One region of the Microbacterium sp. cx-59 genome, then DNA from elsewhere that is predicted to be linked to it. Evidence: predicted binding sites of a transcription regulator. Region 1 holds the regulator's gene; each other region holds the start of a gene.
The links. Region 1 encodes HrcA, which represses chaperone genes, less so after heat shock. Its sites were predicted from a motif close to TTNGCACTCGNNNNNNNCGAGTGCNAA; they were not measured.
Positions count from the first base shown of each region.

Region 2: the regulator HrcA is predicted to act here: its motif matches at 3,780-3,806, upstream of groES (co-chaperone GroES).
Region 3: the regulator HrcA is predicted to act here: its motif matches at 1,621-1,647, upstream of groL (chaperonin GroEL).

Region 1 covers NZ_JAJHGO010000003.1:82,567-87,592, forward strand. The annotation lists gene hemW (radical SAM family heme chaperone HemW) at 1-1,152, shown strand, start outside; gene LMI96_RS02835 (carboxylesterase/lipase family protein) at 1,180-2,604, opposite strand; gene hrcA (heat-inducible transcriptional repressor HrcA) at 2,706-3,743, shown strand; gene dnaJ (molecular chaperone DnaJ) at 3,790-4,914, shown strand; gene LMI96_RS02850 (16S rRNA (uracil(1498)-N(3))-methyltransferase) at 4,918-5,026, shown strand, end outside.
Region 2 covers NZ_JAJHGO010000006.1:64,627-69,652, forward strand. The annotation lists gene LMI96_RS06745 (ABC transporter substrate-binding protein) at 698-2,050, opposite strand; gene rarD (EamA family transporter RarD) at 2,247-3,221, opposite strand; gene groES (co-chaperone GroES) at 3,397-3,693, opposite strand; gene LMI96_RS06760 (class I SAM-dependent methyltransferase) at 3,878-5,026, shown strand, end outside.
Region 3 covers NZ_JAJHGO010000008.1:64,400-69,425, forward strand. The annotation lists gene groL (chaperonin GroEL) at 1-1,582, opposite strand, end outside; gene LMI96_RS11035 (cold-shock protein) at 1,954-2,157, opposite strand; gene LMI96_RS11040 (LytR C-terminal domain-containing protein) at 2,350-2,895, opposite strand; gene LMI96_RS11045 (DUF3263 domain-containing protein) at 3,003-3,320, opposite strand; gene LMI96_RS11050 (DUF2332 family protein) at 3,330-4,349, opposite strand; gene msrB (peptide-methionine (R)-S-oxide reductase MsrB) at 4,446-4,856, shown strand; gene LMI96_RS11060 (nitroreductase family protein) at 4,877-5,026, shown strand, end outside.

The sequences.
Region 1 (5,026 bases):
GTCGTCGCCGATCCGGAGGTCGACTTCGGCGTCTACCTGCACGTGCCGTTCTGCCGGGTGCGCTGCGGGTACTGCGACTTCAACACGTACACCGCCGAGGAGCTCCGCGGAGAGCGCCGCGAGGACTACCCCGATTCGGTGTCGCGGGAGATCGCGATGGCGACGCGGGTGCTCGGTGAGCACCGCCGGCCCGCTCAGACCGTGTTCTTCGGGGGCGGTACCCCGACCCTCCTGCCGTCCGGAGCTCTCGCGCGGATGCTGGGCGACGTGCGGGACGCGTTCGGCATCGCGCCCGGCGCGGAGATCACGGTCGAAGCCAATCCCGACACGGTCTCGATGGAGTCGCTGCAGGAGCTCGCGGACGCGGGCGTGACGCGCGTCTCGATCGGGATGCAGTCGGCGGTGCCGCACGTGCTGGCGGCGCTCGACCGCACTCATGATCCGGCGAACGTCGCGCATGCGGTCGCCGCGGCGCGCGCCGTGGGCCTCGCGGTGAGCCTCGACCTGATCTACGGCGCTCCCGGCGAGAGCATCGAGGACTGGCGCACGTCGGTCTCGACCGCGCTCGCTCTCGAGCCCGATCACCTCTCGGCGTACGCGCTCATCATCGAAGACGGCACCCAGCTCGCCCGCCGCATCCGCCGCGGTGAGGTGCCGGCGCCCGACGACGACCTGCAGGCCGACATGTACGAGCTCGTCGACGATGCGGCCGCCGCCGCGGGCTTCGACTGGTACGAGGTGTCGAACTGGGCGCGCACGCCGTCGCAGCGCTCGCGCCACAATCTGGCCTACTGGCGGGGCACCGACTGGTGGGGCTTCGGTCCCGGTGCGCACAGCCACGTCGCCGGCGTCCGGTGGTGGAACGTGAAGCACCCCGCGGCGTACGCGCAGCGCCTGACGCAGGACGTGTCGCCGGCGGCGGCGCGGGAGGTTCCGGATGCCGAGGCCCGCACCCTCGAGCGGATCCTGCTCCAGTCGCGCATCCGCGAGGGGTTGTCGACGCAGGCGATCCCCCCGGCACGGCGAAGCGCCGTCGCGGGGCTCATCGCCGACGGCCTGATCGAGGGGGCATCCGCCATCGGCGGTCGCATCGTGCTGACACGGCGCGGCCGGCTCCTCGCCGACGCCGTCGTCCGCGCGCTCACGGAGTGACTCGCACGGACGTGCGTCGACCGTCGGTCAGGACCGGCTGAGCACGTGCAATGCCGCGGCGCGGGGGAGCGGCACGGGCGACGAGTCGACGTCGTAGCGCTGCACGGGGCCGTCTGCATCCGCCGTCCAGGTGTCCCAGCCGGGCGAGCCCGTGAAAGCGAATCGCACCCAATCGGCGTGCATCCGCTGCGCGAGCGAAACGGGAGCGTCCGGGCCGGCGAGTGCGATGGATGCGTCGTCCTGGACGCCGTCGAAGACGAATCCGATCTCCAGTGCGTGTGCCGCGCGAAGGTCGCGGACGGGGCTCTGCCAGGCGAACTCGTAGACCCAGGTGGGGGCGGATCGCGCCGAGGCGAGCTCGATCGCCGGCACGCGGAGCACGCGGTCGGTGAACACCTGACCGAGTCGCTCGGCCGAGGAGGCGGACGGGAGCGCGTCGCGGTACGCCCGCCAGGCCCGGAACGGCACCTTCATGCCGAGGAGGGCGACGGCAGGGGCGACTCGGTTGAGACGCTGCAGGGCGTCGGGCGTGAACCACAGCCGGTACTCGTCGGTGTTCGTGCCGATCAGCAACGGGAACTCCGCATCTCCCACGGCGGTGCGCGGACTGACGGGCAGGCTGACCGGATCGAGTGCGATCGTGTGCCCGGGGGCTGATCGCAGGAGCGAGCTGCGGGCGGCGAGTGCATCGCGTGCGGCGACGAGACGCTCCGGCGGAACATCCGCGAACGCCTCCCGCGTGGCAGGGATCCCGAGGTGCTTCGCAATGGCGGCGGTGACTCGCGCGGCGCGTTCGACGGGTTCTGCATCCAGCGGGCCGCTCTGCACGATGGCACCCGCGAGGGCGCCGCGGACGTCCGGCCGGGACGCGAGCGCCGCAACGATCGCGCCGCCCGCCGATTCGCCGAAGATCGTCACGCGGGCGGGGTCGCCGCCGAAGGCCGCGATCTCGCGCTGCACCCAGTGCACGGCGGCGGCGGCGTCTTCGAGCCCGAGGTTCCGCGGCACGCCGTCGAGGACCGAGAATCCCTCCGCGCCGAGGCGGTAGTTGATCGAGACGAACACCACGCCGTCGCGCGCGAACGATGTGCCGTCGTACGACGGCAGGGCGCTCGTCCCGCGCTCGAGAGCACCGCCGTGGATCCACACCATGACGGGCGCTCCCGCCGCATCCTCGGGGGCCCAGATGTTCAGCGTGAGGATGTTCTCGCCCGCGATCGCCACGGACGGGAGCAGCTTCCCGATCGCGCCGGGGTACGGGGACTGGGGTGCCGTGGGTCCGAAGTCGGTCGCGCGGAACTCGCCATCCCACGCGGGAACGGGCTGCGGCAGGCCGAAGCGGTGTTCGCCGAAGGGCGGCAGCGCGTAGGGGATGCCGAGGAAACGGCGGATCCCCGCGTCGCTGCGTCCGGCGATCGTGCCGCCGGTCGTGGGTACGGTGGTGTCGTTCATCAGAGCCTCCGCCGCGAGTCTACGGACCCGTCATCTGCCCACCGCGCGAACGACCGGTTAGAATTGGCACTCCCCGTACACGAGTGCCAGGAAGGATCCGCATGGTCAGCGAACGTGGTCTGGATGTCCTCCGCGCGATCGTGCAGGACTACGTGGAGACCCGAGAGCCGGTGGGCAGCAAGTCCATCGTCGACCGCCACTCGTTCGGTGTGTCCGCGGCGACGATCCGCAACGACATGGCGCTCCTGGAGGACGAGGAACTGATTGTCGCGCCGCACACCTCGTCGGGTCGCGTGCCCACCGACAAGGGCTACCGCGTCTTCGTCAACCACCTCGCCGAGCTCCGCCCGCTGACGACCGCGCAGCGGAGCGCGATCACGGCGTTCCTCGACGGCCCCGCCGACCTCGACGACCTGCTGGCGCGCACGGTCCGCGCGCTCACCCAGCTCACCGGTCAGGTCGCGCTCGTGCAGTATCCGTCCTTCGAGCGTGCGAACATCACCCACGTCGAGCTCGTGCACCTCGGGGGGTCGCGACTCGTCGTGATCCTCGTCACCGACACGGGCCGCGTCTCCCAGCGCGTGGCGTTCGCGCCCGACGAGCTCGACGAGACGGTGGTCGCACAGCTGCGGACGTCGGTGTCGGCACTCGTCACCGGGGCGTCGGTGCGAGAGGGCACCCGCCGGGTCGAGGCAGCCGTCGCCGCGCCCGCCGTACCGACCCGCGCGGACGGCGCGCTGCGCGCCATCCTGCGCGTGGTGGGGGAGGAGCTCGACGAGTTCCGACAGGACCGGCTCGTGATGGCGGGGGCGGCGACGCTCGCTCGCTCTGAGGGCGACTTCCGGGGCAGCATCTACCCGCTCCTGGAGGCCATCGAGGAGCAGGTGACGCTCATGCGGCTGATGAGCGAGATGGTGGCCGACGGGCAGGGGCTGGCCGCATCGATCGGGCGTGAGAACGCGTCGTTCGGCCTGGTCGAGGCATCCGTGGTCGCCAGCGATTACGAGGCCACGGTGGGGCAGGCGCGCATCGGCGTGCTCGGCCCCATGCGCATGGACTACTCCAGCAATCTGGCGGCGGTGCGGGCTGTAGCCCACTACCTCAGCCGACTGCTCGACGAAGACGACCGGGCGCGCTGAGCGCTCGCAGACGATCTCCGCGCACGGCGCGGACGGGAAGGCGAAAGTGGCTGACCACTACGAAGTACTGGGCGTCTCGCGCGAGGCGACCACGGATGAGATCAAGAAGGCGTACCGAAAGCTGGCCCGCCAGCTGCACCCGGACGTCAACCCCGGTGACGATGCGGCCGAGAAGTTCAAGCTCGTCACGCACGCGTACGACGTGCTGAGCGACACCGAACAGCGTCGGCGCTACGACATGGGCGGCGACTCCGGTGGGTTCGGCGGAGGCGGCGGCGCGAATTTCGGCGGCTTCGGCGACATCTTCGAGACGTTCTTCGGCGGAGGCGGTGGCGGTCAGGGTGGTCGAGTCCGCGCCCGGTCGCGCGCCGAACGCGGCCAGGACGCCCTCGTCCGCGTCTCCCTGGAGCTCAGCGACGTCGTCTTCGGGGCGCACCGCGACCTCGAGGTCGACACGGCCGTGCTCTGCGAGACGTGCGAGGGCGGATGCTGTCAGCCGGGCACGACCCCCGTGACCTGCGACATCTGCCACGGCTCCGGACACGTGCAGCGCACGGTCCGCAGCCTGATCGGCAACGTCGTCACGAGCGCGCCGTGCGCCACCTGCCAGGGCTACGGCACCACCATCCCGTACCCGTGCGCCACCTGCCAGGGACAGGGTCGCGTGCGCGCTCGTCGCACCGTCTCCGTCGACATCCCGGCCGGGGTCGAGACGGGTCTGCGTCTGCAGCTCCCGGGCTCGGGCGAGGTCGGACCGGCGGGCGGACCTCACGGCGACCTGTACCTGGAGATCACCGTCACACCTCACGAGGTCTTCAGCCGTGACGGCGACGACCTGCTCGCGACCCTCGATGTGTCGATGCCCGATGCCATCCTCGGAACGACGACCCGCATCGAGTCGCTCGACGGACCCGTCGATCTCGAACTGCGCGCGGGCGTGCAGGCGGGAGACGTGCTGACGATCAAGGGGCGAGGCATCACCCCGCTCCGTGGCACGCAGCGCGGCGACCTCCGCATCGGAGTGCACGTCGTGACGCCGACGCGCCTGGACGCGAAGGAACGCGCGCTCATCGAGGACTTCGCGAAGAAGACCAAGGCTCCTGCTCCGAGGCTGTCCGAGTTCCAGCAGGGATTGTTCGCCAAACTCCGCGACCGCTTCCGGAACGGGTGACCGGTGGCGCTGCACTTTCTGGTCGAGGATGCGGCCGCGGCCGCAGTCGGTGACATCGTCGCGCTGACCGGAGCCGAGGCGCACCACGCCGCCTCGGTGCGGCGGGTGCGCC
Region 2 (5,026 bases), on a different contig from region 1:
CGCGCCTGACGCGCAGCTCGCGCCTGACGCACCTGCGCGCCGCTGCACGGCTCATGCCGGTCCACCTTCGGGTGGGCCGGCATTTCCGTGCGCGGGGCCCCTCGTTTCTTGCTCACGTGGCGCGATCGGCCGCCCTCGCGCGCCGATTGCGCCACGTGAGCCATCCGGAGTCTGGCTCGGGCCCTGCTCGGGTGCCGCTCACACGGGATCTGGCTCACGTGGCGCAATCGGTCGGGAACCACGGCGAACTGCGACACGTGAGGCAGCCGGGATCTGGCTCACGTGGCGGAATCGGTCGGGAACGACGACGGATTGCGACACGTGAAGCATCCGGAGTTGGGCTCGGGCCATGCTCGGGTGCCGCTCACACGGGGTCTAGCTCACGTGGCGCAATCGGTCGGGAACCACGACGAACTGCGACACGTGAAGCATCCGGGGTTTGGTTCACATGACGCAATCGGTCGGGAACGACGGCGGACTGCGACACGTGAAGCATCCGGAGTTGGGCTCACGTGACGCAATCGGCCGGGAACGACGACAGATTGCGACACGTGAGGCATCCGACCTTCGCTCACGGAAGGCATAGGCACGAGCACGAGCAGGGCACGAGCCGGGGCACCGGCACGAGCACGTGCAGGGGCCGGGGCACGCGAAAGGGCCCCGGTCCGAAGACCGGGGCCCAGATCCTGCGGTCGGGTCAGCCGACGTTCAGGAACTCGTAGTTGTTGTCTTCGCCGTACTGGAAGATGCCGATCGACGCCTCGGTCGGGTCGCCGACCGCGTTGAACGTGATCGGACCGGAGACACCGTCGTAGTCAGCAACGCCACCGGCGATGATGATGTCGGCGCACTCCGCGTACGTGGTGCACTTCGTGCCGTCATCCGCGCCGCCCGAGACGGACTGCAGGTGCGCAGCGACGTCGGGGCCTGCGGTCGAGCCGGCCTCGAGAGCCGCCAGCGCCAGCAGGATCACGGCGTCGTAGGACTCCGGAGCGTAGGTGAAGTCAGCCAGTTCGGCGTTGCCCGCACCGGTCCAGAAGGACTGGAGGTTGTCGCGGAAGGTCGCCGTGGTGGCCGGGTCGACAGCCGGGTACGTACCCTTCGCGCCCGCCATGGTGCCCTCGGGGAACTCATCGCCGAAGTTAGCGAGGTTTCCGTCGACGAGGTACATCTTGTCGGCCGGGAAGTCTGCACCGAGCAGCTCGGGGATGATCGTCTTGACCTCTTCGAAGGTGATCAGGGCGATCGAGTCGGGGTTGGCCGCCATGACGTCCTCGACCTGGGCCGAGAAGTTGGTGTCACCCGTGTTGTAGAGCGACGCCGCGACGACCGATCCGCCGGCTGCCTCGAAGGCGGCCTTCGTGAAGCACGCGAGTCCGGTGCCGTAGGAGTCGTTGAGCACGATCATGCCCAGCGTCTCGTTGCCGTCGGCCGCGATCAGGTTGCCGAGCACCTCGCCCTGGAGCACGTCCGAGGGGGCGGTGCGCCAGTAGAGGCCCTTGTCCTCGTAGCCGGTGAAGGCTGCCGACGTGTTGGCCGGGGAGAACTGGATCGCGTCGGCCGCGATGACCTGGTCGATGAACTGCAGCGAGGTACCCGAGGATGCGGCGCCGATGATGGCGGTCGCGCCCTCGCCGAGGAGGCGGGGGATCTCGGTCTCGTAAGCCTTGTTGTCGGTGTCACCCGAGTCGCCCTGGATCAGGTCGACCGTGACGCCCTTAGCAGCCGCGTTGACCTCGGAGGTCGCGTACTGGGTGGCGGAGATCTCGGGCGGTCCGAGGAACGCCAGGTTGCCGGTGACCGGCAGAGCGGTACCGATCTTGTAGGTCAGGTCGGTGCCGGGGCCCTCGGAGGTCGAGCTGAACTCCGGGGTGTAGGACGCGGGCTGGGCCGCGTCGCAGTCGATCGGGAAGTCCGAACCGGCTGCCTCGGTCGACGTGGCATCGCTGCCACCGCCGCCGCTACATCCGGCCAGAACGAGTGCACTCGCGCCGATCAGGGCGATGCCGCCCAGGACCTTTGCGGTACCGGAACGCGGGAAAGCGCGCATGGTGCTCCTTGGTGAGAGTCGGAAACGCGGGCTCGTCGCCGCGCGAATTGTGACAAACCTAGCCAAGGGACCGCGTCGCACATGTTGCGATGTGTTAACGGAAGGTTTCGCTACTCAATCGTTATCAAATTGCTGTGAGTTCCTCTGCGTGAGCGAGCACCTCTGCGAACCCCCGTCGTGCCCGTTTGCCGCGCGATCACGTCAGTTCTGCGACATCCGAGGGCGCGTCGTCGCGCTCGCGGGCGGTCGCCGCATCCGCTCGCCCGCGTCGCGTGCGGCGCGCCGCGAGGAGCGAGTCGGTGGTCAGCAGGATCAGGGCGACCCAGACGATCGCGAATCCGATCCAGCGGCCCGTCGTCATCTCTTCGCCCAGCAGCCACGCTCCGATGACGAACTGCAGGACCGGAGCGACGAACTGCATGATGCCGAGCAGGCTCAACGGGGCGCGCCGGGCGGCGGCGGCGAACATGAGCAGGGGCGTCGCGGTGGCGATGCCCGCGGCCGCAAGAAGCGCCGTCTGCGGCATGCCCACGGAGACGACGAGAAGGCCACCCGTCGCGGCCACCACACCGAGCTGCACGAGCGCGACCGGGGTCAGCCAGGCCGACTCGAGGGTGAGCCCGCTGACCGCATCGACGGCCGGGCCGATCTTCTTCTTCACGAGTCCGTAGAAGCCGAACGAGAAGGCGAGCGACAGCGCGATCCACGGGAACACGCCGTAGCCAACGACGATAACGCCGACCGCGATCGCGGCGAGGCCGATCGCGATCCACTGCGTGAGACGGAGACGTTCACGCAGCAGCAGGACGCCGAGCAGCACCGTGACGATCGGGTTGATGAAGTACCCGAGGCTCGTCTCGATGACGTGTCCGCTCAGGGCGGCGTACAGGAAGACCTGCCAGTTGACGTAGATGAGGGCGCCCGCGAGCGCCGTGAGCCCGAGCAGCCGGGGTTGGCGCAGAATCGCGACCAGCCGCCCCCACGACCGGGTCACGAGGATCAGCAGCGCGCAGAACACCAGCGACAGCAGGATGCGCCACGCGACGATCTCGAAGGGACCGATCGGTGCCAGCAGCACGAAGTACAGCGGCAGGAATCCCCAGAGGAAGTAGGCGCCGAACGCGTACAGCCCGCCCGCGGTGGTCTGGTCTGCGGAGGCATTCGGAGTCACCTCCTCAGCCTACGGCGGGGGAAGGACACGGGATGCGGCGCCGCATCCGGTGTGCTGCCGATCACCCGCGGGATCCTGCCACCGCGCTCTTCCCGCCGCTCCTCTCCCCAGGGAGGGGCGCGAAAAAGAGAAGGGCCCGACCACCGGAGTGGTCGGGCCCTTCGTCAGAGGATCGTCAGCGAACGACGACCGCGAGCACGTCGCGGGCCGAGAGCACGAGGTACTCGTCGGCACCGAACTTGACCTCGGTTCCGCCGTACTTGCTGTAGATGACGCGGTCGCCCACGGCGACGTCGAGCGGAACGCGGTTGCCGTTGTCATCGATGCGGCCGGGGCCGACAGCCACGACCTCGCCCTCCTGGGGCTTCTCCTTGGCGGTGTCGGGGATGACCAGACCACTCGCGGTGGTCTGCTCTGCCTCGACCTGCTGGATGACGATGCGGTCCTCGAGCGGCTTGATGGAAACCGACACGGTCTACCTCTTCTTTCTCGCTTCGTGAAACGGAAGACTCATTAGCACCCTCACATCGAGAGTGCTAATGCAAGTCTAGAGGCGTCCTGGCACTCGTGCAACGCGAGTGCCAATCCGCGCCCGTTCGCCACGCCACGAGCCCGCCTCACGACAGCGGACGCGCCGCCGACCGTAGGCTGGCGGGATGGAGATGGCGGACCTGCGTACGCTGCTCACCCCCGAGGGCCTACGGCTGCTCGATGAGGTCGGCACGGTCGAGTCCACCGACGACGCCGCATCCGCTGTCGGCCGGCTGCGAGCGCAGGGGCACTCCCCCGAGCTCGTCGCGGTCGTGGTGACGCAGGCGCGGCTCCGCACGCGGGCGCGCGCGAAGTTCGCGCAGTTCGCCGACGGGATGCTGTTCACCCGGGCAGGTCTCGAACAGGCGACACGGCTCGGGATCGCCGCCCGGCACGCCGCCCGCTTCGCGGCGCTCGCGCCCCGCGGCGAACGCACGCACGTCGCCGACCTCGGCTGCGGTATCGGCGGCGACGCCCTCGGCGTCGCGGCGCTCGGGATGCGGGTGACGGCCGTCGACGCCGACGAGGTCACCGCCGCGGTCGCCGCTTACAACCTGGCGCCGTTCGGGGACGACATCCGCGTGCTCCACTCCCGCGCGGAGGAGACCCCGCTCGAGGGCATCGACGCCGTGTGGCTCGACCCCGCGCGTCGAAGCGCCGGCCACGACGACACGACGCGCCTGCGCGCCTCGGACTACACACCGTCGCTCGACTGGGCGTTCGCGCTGGCCGAACGCGTGCCCACCGGCATCAAACTCGGCCCCGGCTTCGAGCGCGCCGACATTCCGGAGGCCGCCGAGGCGCAGTGGATCAGCGTGGACGGATCGACGATCGAGCTCGTGCTGTGGTCGGGGGCGCTCGCCCGCGAGGGGGTGCGGCGCGCGGCGCTCGTCATCCGGGGGGATCAGGCCCACGAGCTGACGGCCGCGGGCGACACCGAGGACGCCCCGCCGCGCGAGCTCGGGGAGTTCCTGCACGAGCCCGAGGGGGCCGTCATCCGCGCGCGCCTGATCGGAGACGTCGCGCGCGCGCTCGATGCCGGGATGCTCGACCCGAGGATCGCGTACCTGACGTCGGATGCGGCCGTCACGAGTCCGTTCGTGCAGTCGTTCCGCATCCGCGAAGAACTGCCGTTGGACACGAAGAAGCTCGCCCGAGCGCTCAAGGAACGGGGCATCGGGCGCCTCGAGATCAAGAAGCGCGGCGTGGACATCGACCCGGCGACGCTGCGGACGCGGCTGAAACTCTCGGGCGACGCAGGAGCGACGCTGATC
Region 3 (5,026 bases), on a different contig from region 1:
CCGACGCCTTCTCGGGCTTGTCAGCGACGACGACCTCGGTGGTGAGGAAGAGCGCCGCGATGGAGGCGGCGTTCTGCAGCGCGGAGCGCGTCACCTTGGCGGGGTCGATGATGCCCTGTGCGAACAGGTCACCGTACTCGCCGGTCGCGGCGTTCAGGCCGTGTCCGACGGGCAGGTCTGCGACCTTGTTCGCGACGACACCGGGCTCGAGACCGGCGTTCAGCGCGATCTGCTTGAGTGGGGCCTCGATGGCGACCTTGACGATGTTCGCACCGGTTGCCTCGTCGCCCGTGAGCTCGAGGGTCGCGAACGCCTTCTTGCCGGCCTGGATGAGGGCCACGCCACCACCGGGGACGACACCCTCTTCGACGGCCGCCTTCGCGTTGCGAACGGCGTCCTCGATGCGGTGCTTGCGCTCCTTGAGCTCGACCTCGGTCGCGGCACCCGCCTTGATGACGGCGACGCCACCGGCGAGCTTCGCGAGACGCTCCTGGAGCTTCTCGCGGTCGTAGTCGCTGTCGGTGTTCTCGATCTCGCGACGGATCTGGGTCACGCGACCCTCGATCTGAGCCGAGTCGCCCGCACCTTCGACGATGGTGGTCTCGTCCTTGGTGATGATGACCTTGCGTGCGCGGCCGAGCAGGTCGAGCGTCGCGTTCTCGAGCTTGAGACCGACTTCCTCGGTGATGACCTGGCCACCGGTGAGGATGGCGATGTCCTGCAGCTGCGCCTTGCGACGGTCACCGAAGCCGGGAGCCTTGACGGCGACCGACTTGAAGATGCCACGGATCTTGTTCAGCACCAGGGTCGCGAGAGCTTCGCCCTCGACGTCCTCGGCGATGATGAGGAGTTCCTTGCCGTCCTGGATCACCTTGTCGACGATCGGCAGCAGGTCCTTGATGTTCGAGATCTTCTGGTTCGCGATCAGGATGTACGGGTCTTCGAAGACCGCTTCCTGACGCTCCGGGTCGGTCACGAAGTAGGGGTTGAGGTAACCCTTGTCGAAGCGCATGCCCTCGGTGAGCTCGAGCTCGGTGCCGAAGGTGTTGGACTCCTCAACGGTGACCACACCCTCCTTGCCGACCTTGTCGATCGCCTCGGCGATGAGCGCGCCGATGGCCGGGTCTGCGGCGGAGATCGACGCGGTGGCGGCGATCTGCTCCTTGGACTCGATCTCCTTGGCGTCGGACAGGAGCGCCTCTGTCACGGCCGCGACGGCTTTCTCGATGCCGCGCTTGAGCGAGATGGGGTCGGCGCCTGCGGCGACGTTGCGAAGGCCCTCGCGAACGAGTGCCTGAGCGAGGACGGTCGCGGTGGTCGTGCCGTCACCGGCGACGTCGTCGGTCTTCTTGGCGACCTCCTTGACGAGCTCCGCACCGATCTTCTCGTACGGGTCGTCGAGCTCGATCTCCTTGGCGATCGAGACACCGTCGTTCGTGATCGTGGGGGCGCCCCACTTCTTCTCGAGAACGACGTTGCGACCGCGGGGTCCCAGAGTCACCTTGACCGCGTCGGCCAGAATGTTGAGGCCGCGCTCGAGGCCGCGACGGGCCTCCTCATCGAAAGCGATGATTTTTGCCATGTGTGGTCGTCCCTCCCGGACGTTGGGCTTACCGTCAGTTAGCACTCATCAAACGTGAGTGCTAACTCATTCTGGCACTCACCCCCGGGGAGTGCAAGCTGCCGCGGGGCGTCCCGCCTCGCCCACGGCGAACACGATTCCGGATGCGGTCGCCCCCGCGCCGCCGCATCCGCCCCGCCTTCTCCCGCTCCCCTCCCCCCGCCTCTCTTCCATCCGCGAGACGGGATCTTCGCGCCGAGACAGGGGGGTTACCCCGCTGTCTCGGCGCCCCGATCCCGTCTCGCGGGAGGGTGAGTGGAGTGGGGACGCGGCGGGGACGCGCAGCGACCCCCGGCGCCCGAGGGGCAGCGGGGGTCGCGGATGCGGAAGGGTCAGGCGAGAACGCGCACCGACTCGGCCTGCGGGCCTTTCTGGCCGCTGCCGACGGTGAACTCGACGGCCTGGCCCTCTTCCAGAACACGGAAGCCGGTCATGTCGATGTTCGAGTAGTGCACGAAGACGTCCTGGCCGTCACCCGACGTGATGAACCCGAAGCCCTTTTCGGCGTTGAACCATTTGACGGTGCCCTGTGCCATGCGAATCTCCTGAAGCGTTGAATACCACTTCATCGTATGGAGCCGGGAATGGCCGGAAAGGCCCGATCCGGCAGTGTTGACACCCGTGGCGCACAACGTTTACGCGGCCGAAACACAGGCCTCTCGGCGGGGGCGCCGACAGCCCCGCGCCGCGGCCGAGCGTCGAATTCGCCGACAGCCGGCGGGATGCCGTCAGGACGCGGGCGTCGTGGACGGAGTCGCCCCCGCGGCCGTGCGATCCAGGCCGATCACGACGGTGAGCAGCTTGTTCTGGCTCTCGTCGAGGTCGGCCGTTCCGGGGTCGTCGATCGGCTGATAGACCTCGCTGAGCGCGACGGCCGCGCCGCCGATGACGCCGGCGAGCCCGCGGGCCGCCGCTTCGTCGGCGGGGAACGCGTAGTAGACGGTCGTCTCCGCGAAGTCCGACGTGCTGGCCTGGCTCGGCAACACCGTGTCGGCGTTCCAGCCGGCGGCGACGATCTGATCCTTCATGGTGGTCGCGAGGCCCGACTCACCCGTGGCGTTCAGCACGTTGACCGCGAACGACGTGTCGATGGTCGCCTCCGGCTCGGCCGTCGCGGTGGGGGTCGGTGTGGACGCGGGAACCAGCGTGATGCGCCCCGAGACGATCAGGCTGCCGAAGATTCCGATCCCGACGAGCAGGATGGTCGCCACGAGCGCCCAGAGGATGATGACACCCGAGCGCAGACGGGGATTCTCGGCCCGGTGAGCGCCCACGCGCCCGGATCCTTCCGGGAGATCGTCGAAGCGATCTCGGGAATAGGTCTCACGCGGCACCCCCCGATGCTACCCGGGCGAGCGTGGGGATCCGACGCGACGGGCCGTCAGCCGGCAGCGCGTACGCCGCGGGTGGATCGTTCCCGGCGCCGTTCGTCCCGGATGCGGCGCAGTCGCGCGACCAGCATGGGCTCGTGCGCGAGCGCGGCCTCCGTGTCGATGAGGCGCCCGAGCAGTTGGTAGTAGCGTGCCGGGGCGAGGCCGAGCTCCGACCGGATCGCCTCTTCCTTCGCTCCCCCGTGCGCGCCCCAGCGGGACTCGAACGCGAGGATGCCCGCATCCCGATCACTCAAGCCCTGCACGTCGACCGCAGACTCCTCGAGCGCCGGGCGCGCGGTCGTCGGATCGGAGTCGGTCAGGGGCACGATCTCACGCTAGCCGCGGTCGGCGTCGATGCCGCGACGCCACTCCACGGAAGCGCCGAGCGGGTCCACGGCGGCCAGGACTTCGCCGTCGAGTGCGAGCGCGAAGCGGGATGCGGGCCAGCTCGCCGCGTCGATCGGCGTCGTCCATCCGTTGTGCAGCGCGGGAGCGTCCAGCGTCACCCATCGTCCCGCTCCGCGTGCGGCGGCGATGGCGGCGTGCCGCCGGCGGCCGGGCACGTGCGCGAGGACGCCCGGGGTCGTGACGACGAGCGTGGCGCCGGCGGGAGCGGATGCGGCGAGCGCGTCGAGCGCGTCGGCATCCGTCGCATCGGCCGTCTCGAGGTGCGGAGGATCCGCCGCAGCGATGTCGGCCGCGGCGTCGATCCGCTCGCGGCGACCCGTTTCGCCCGGCCAGACCAGATCCGTGAGCCACGCCCGGTCGGCCGGTCGGCGCACATCGAGCGGGGCGAGGTCGATGCCCGCACGCCAGACGATCTCGGGAAGGCCGGTGGGGGGTTCACCGCCGATCCAGGTCGATTCGAGCGTCACGGTGCTCGGCCCGCTCACGGGATCGATCGCGTGGACGTGACCGTCCGGCATCCGGTACCGGTACGAGAACCGGTCCGGGTAAAGGCACAGGCCGGCGCTCGCCCCCACTTCGAGAAGAGCGATCGGGCCGTCGATGAGATCCAGCGCCGGCAGGAGCGCCGCGCAGCGCAGGGGCTCGTTGGTCTGGATGCTGCGGATGCGGCACTCCGCGACCAGCGCATCCGCGTGCGCCAGCACCCACGCACGCCATGCGGTCGGCGGATCTTCGGGAGCGCCCAGCATCCGACTCACCGCGAACACGAGCGGAGGCTGCCGGTGCGTGTCCGGGATCTGTGCGAGCACACGTGCGACACCGGCGTCATCCCGCACGGTCTCCGCCCACGCGCCGTACAGCGCCGAACGGCCCGGAGCTTCGAGACGGGCGAACCGCTCGTAGCGGTCGATCACGGCGACCCACTCGCCCTCGGTTGCCGCACTCACCGAACCATTGTGGGCGCTGTGCGGGCGAACTCGTCGGTAACACCCGGAACAGGTGCGCGCGGAACGGGGTTGAATAGAACCGACGAAGGGAAAACTGTGAGCTACGCGGTGAACAAGTCCGACGAACAATGGCGCGACGAGCTGGGCGACGAGAAGTTCGCCGTGCTGCGCGAGTCCGCCACCGAGCGCGCCTGGACGGGCGAACTGCTCGATGAGAGCCGCGCCGGCCTCTACGCCTGTGCCGCCTGCGGGGCAGAACTCTTCCAGAGCGGAACGAAGTTCGACTCGCACTGCGGATGGCCGAGCTTCTACGAGTCGGTGCGCCCCGAGGCGGTCGAGCTCATCGAAGACAACGCCCACGGGATGGTGCGCACCGAGGTGCGCTGCGCGAGCTGCGGGTCCCACCTCGGCCACGTGTTCCCCGACGGTTTCGGCACCCCCACGGGTGACCGCTACTGCATGAACTCCCTCGCCCTCGAGTTCACCCCCGAGGCGGACGACAAGTGACCGCGACCGCCGCGGAGGCGATGCTCGCCCGGCGGTCGATGTCACGGGTGACCGACGAGGCCCCCACCCGCGAGCAGCTGCTCGCCGCGATCGCTGCGGCCGGACGCGTCGCCGACCACTCGTCGATGCGGCCGTGGCGGCTGATCGAACTGCGCGGCGACGACCGCGAA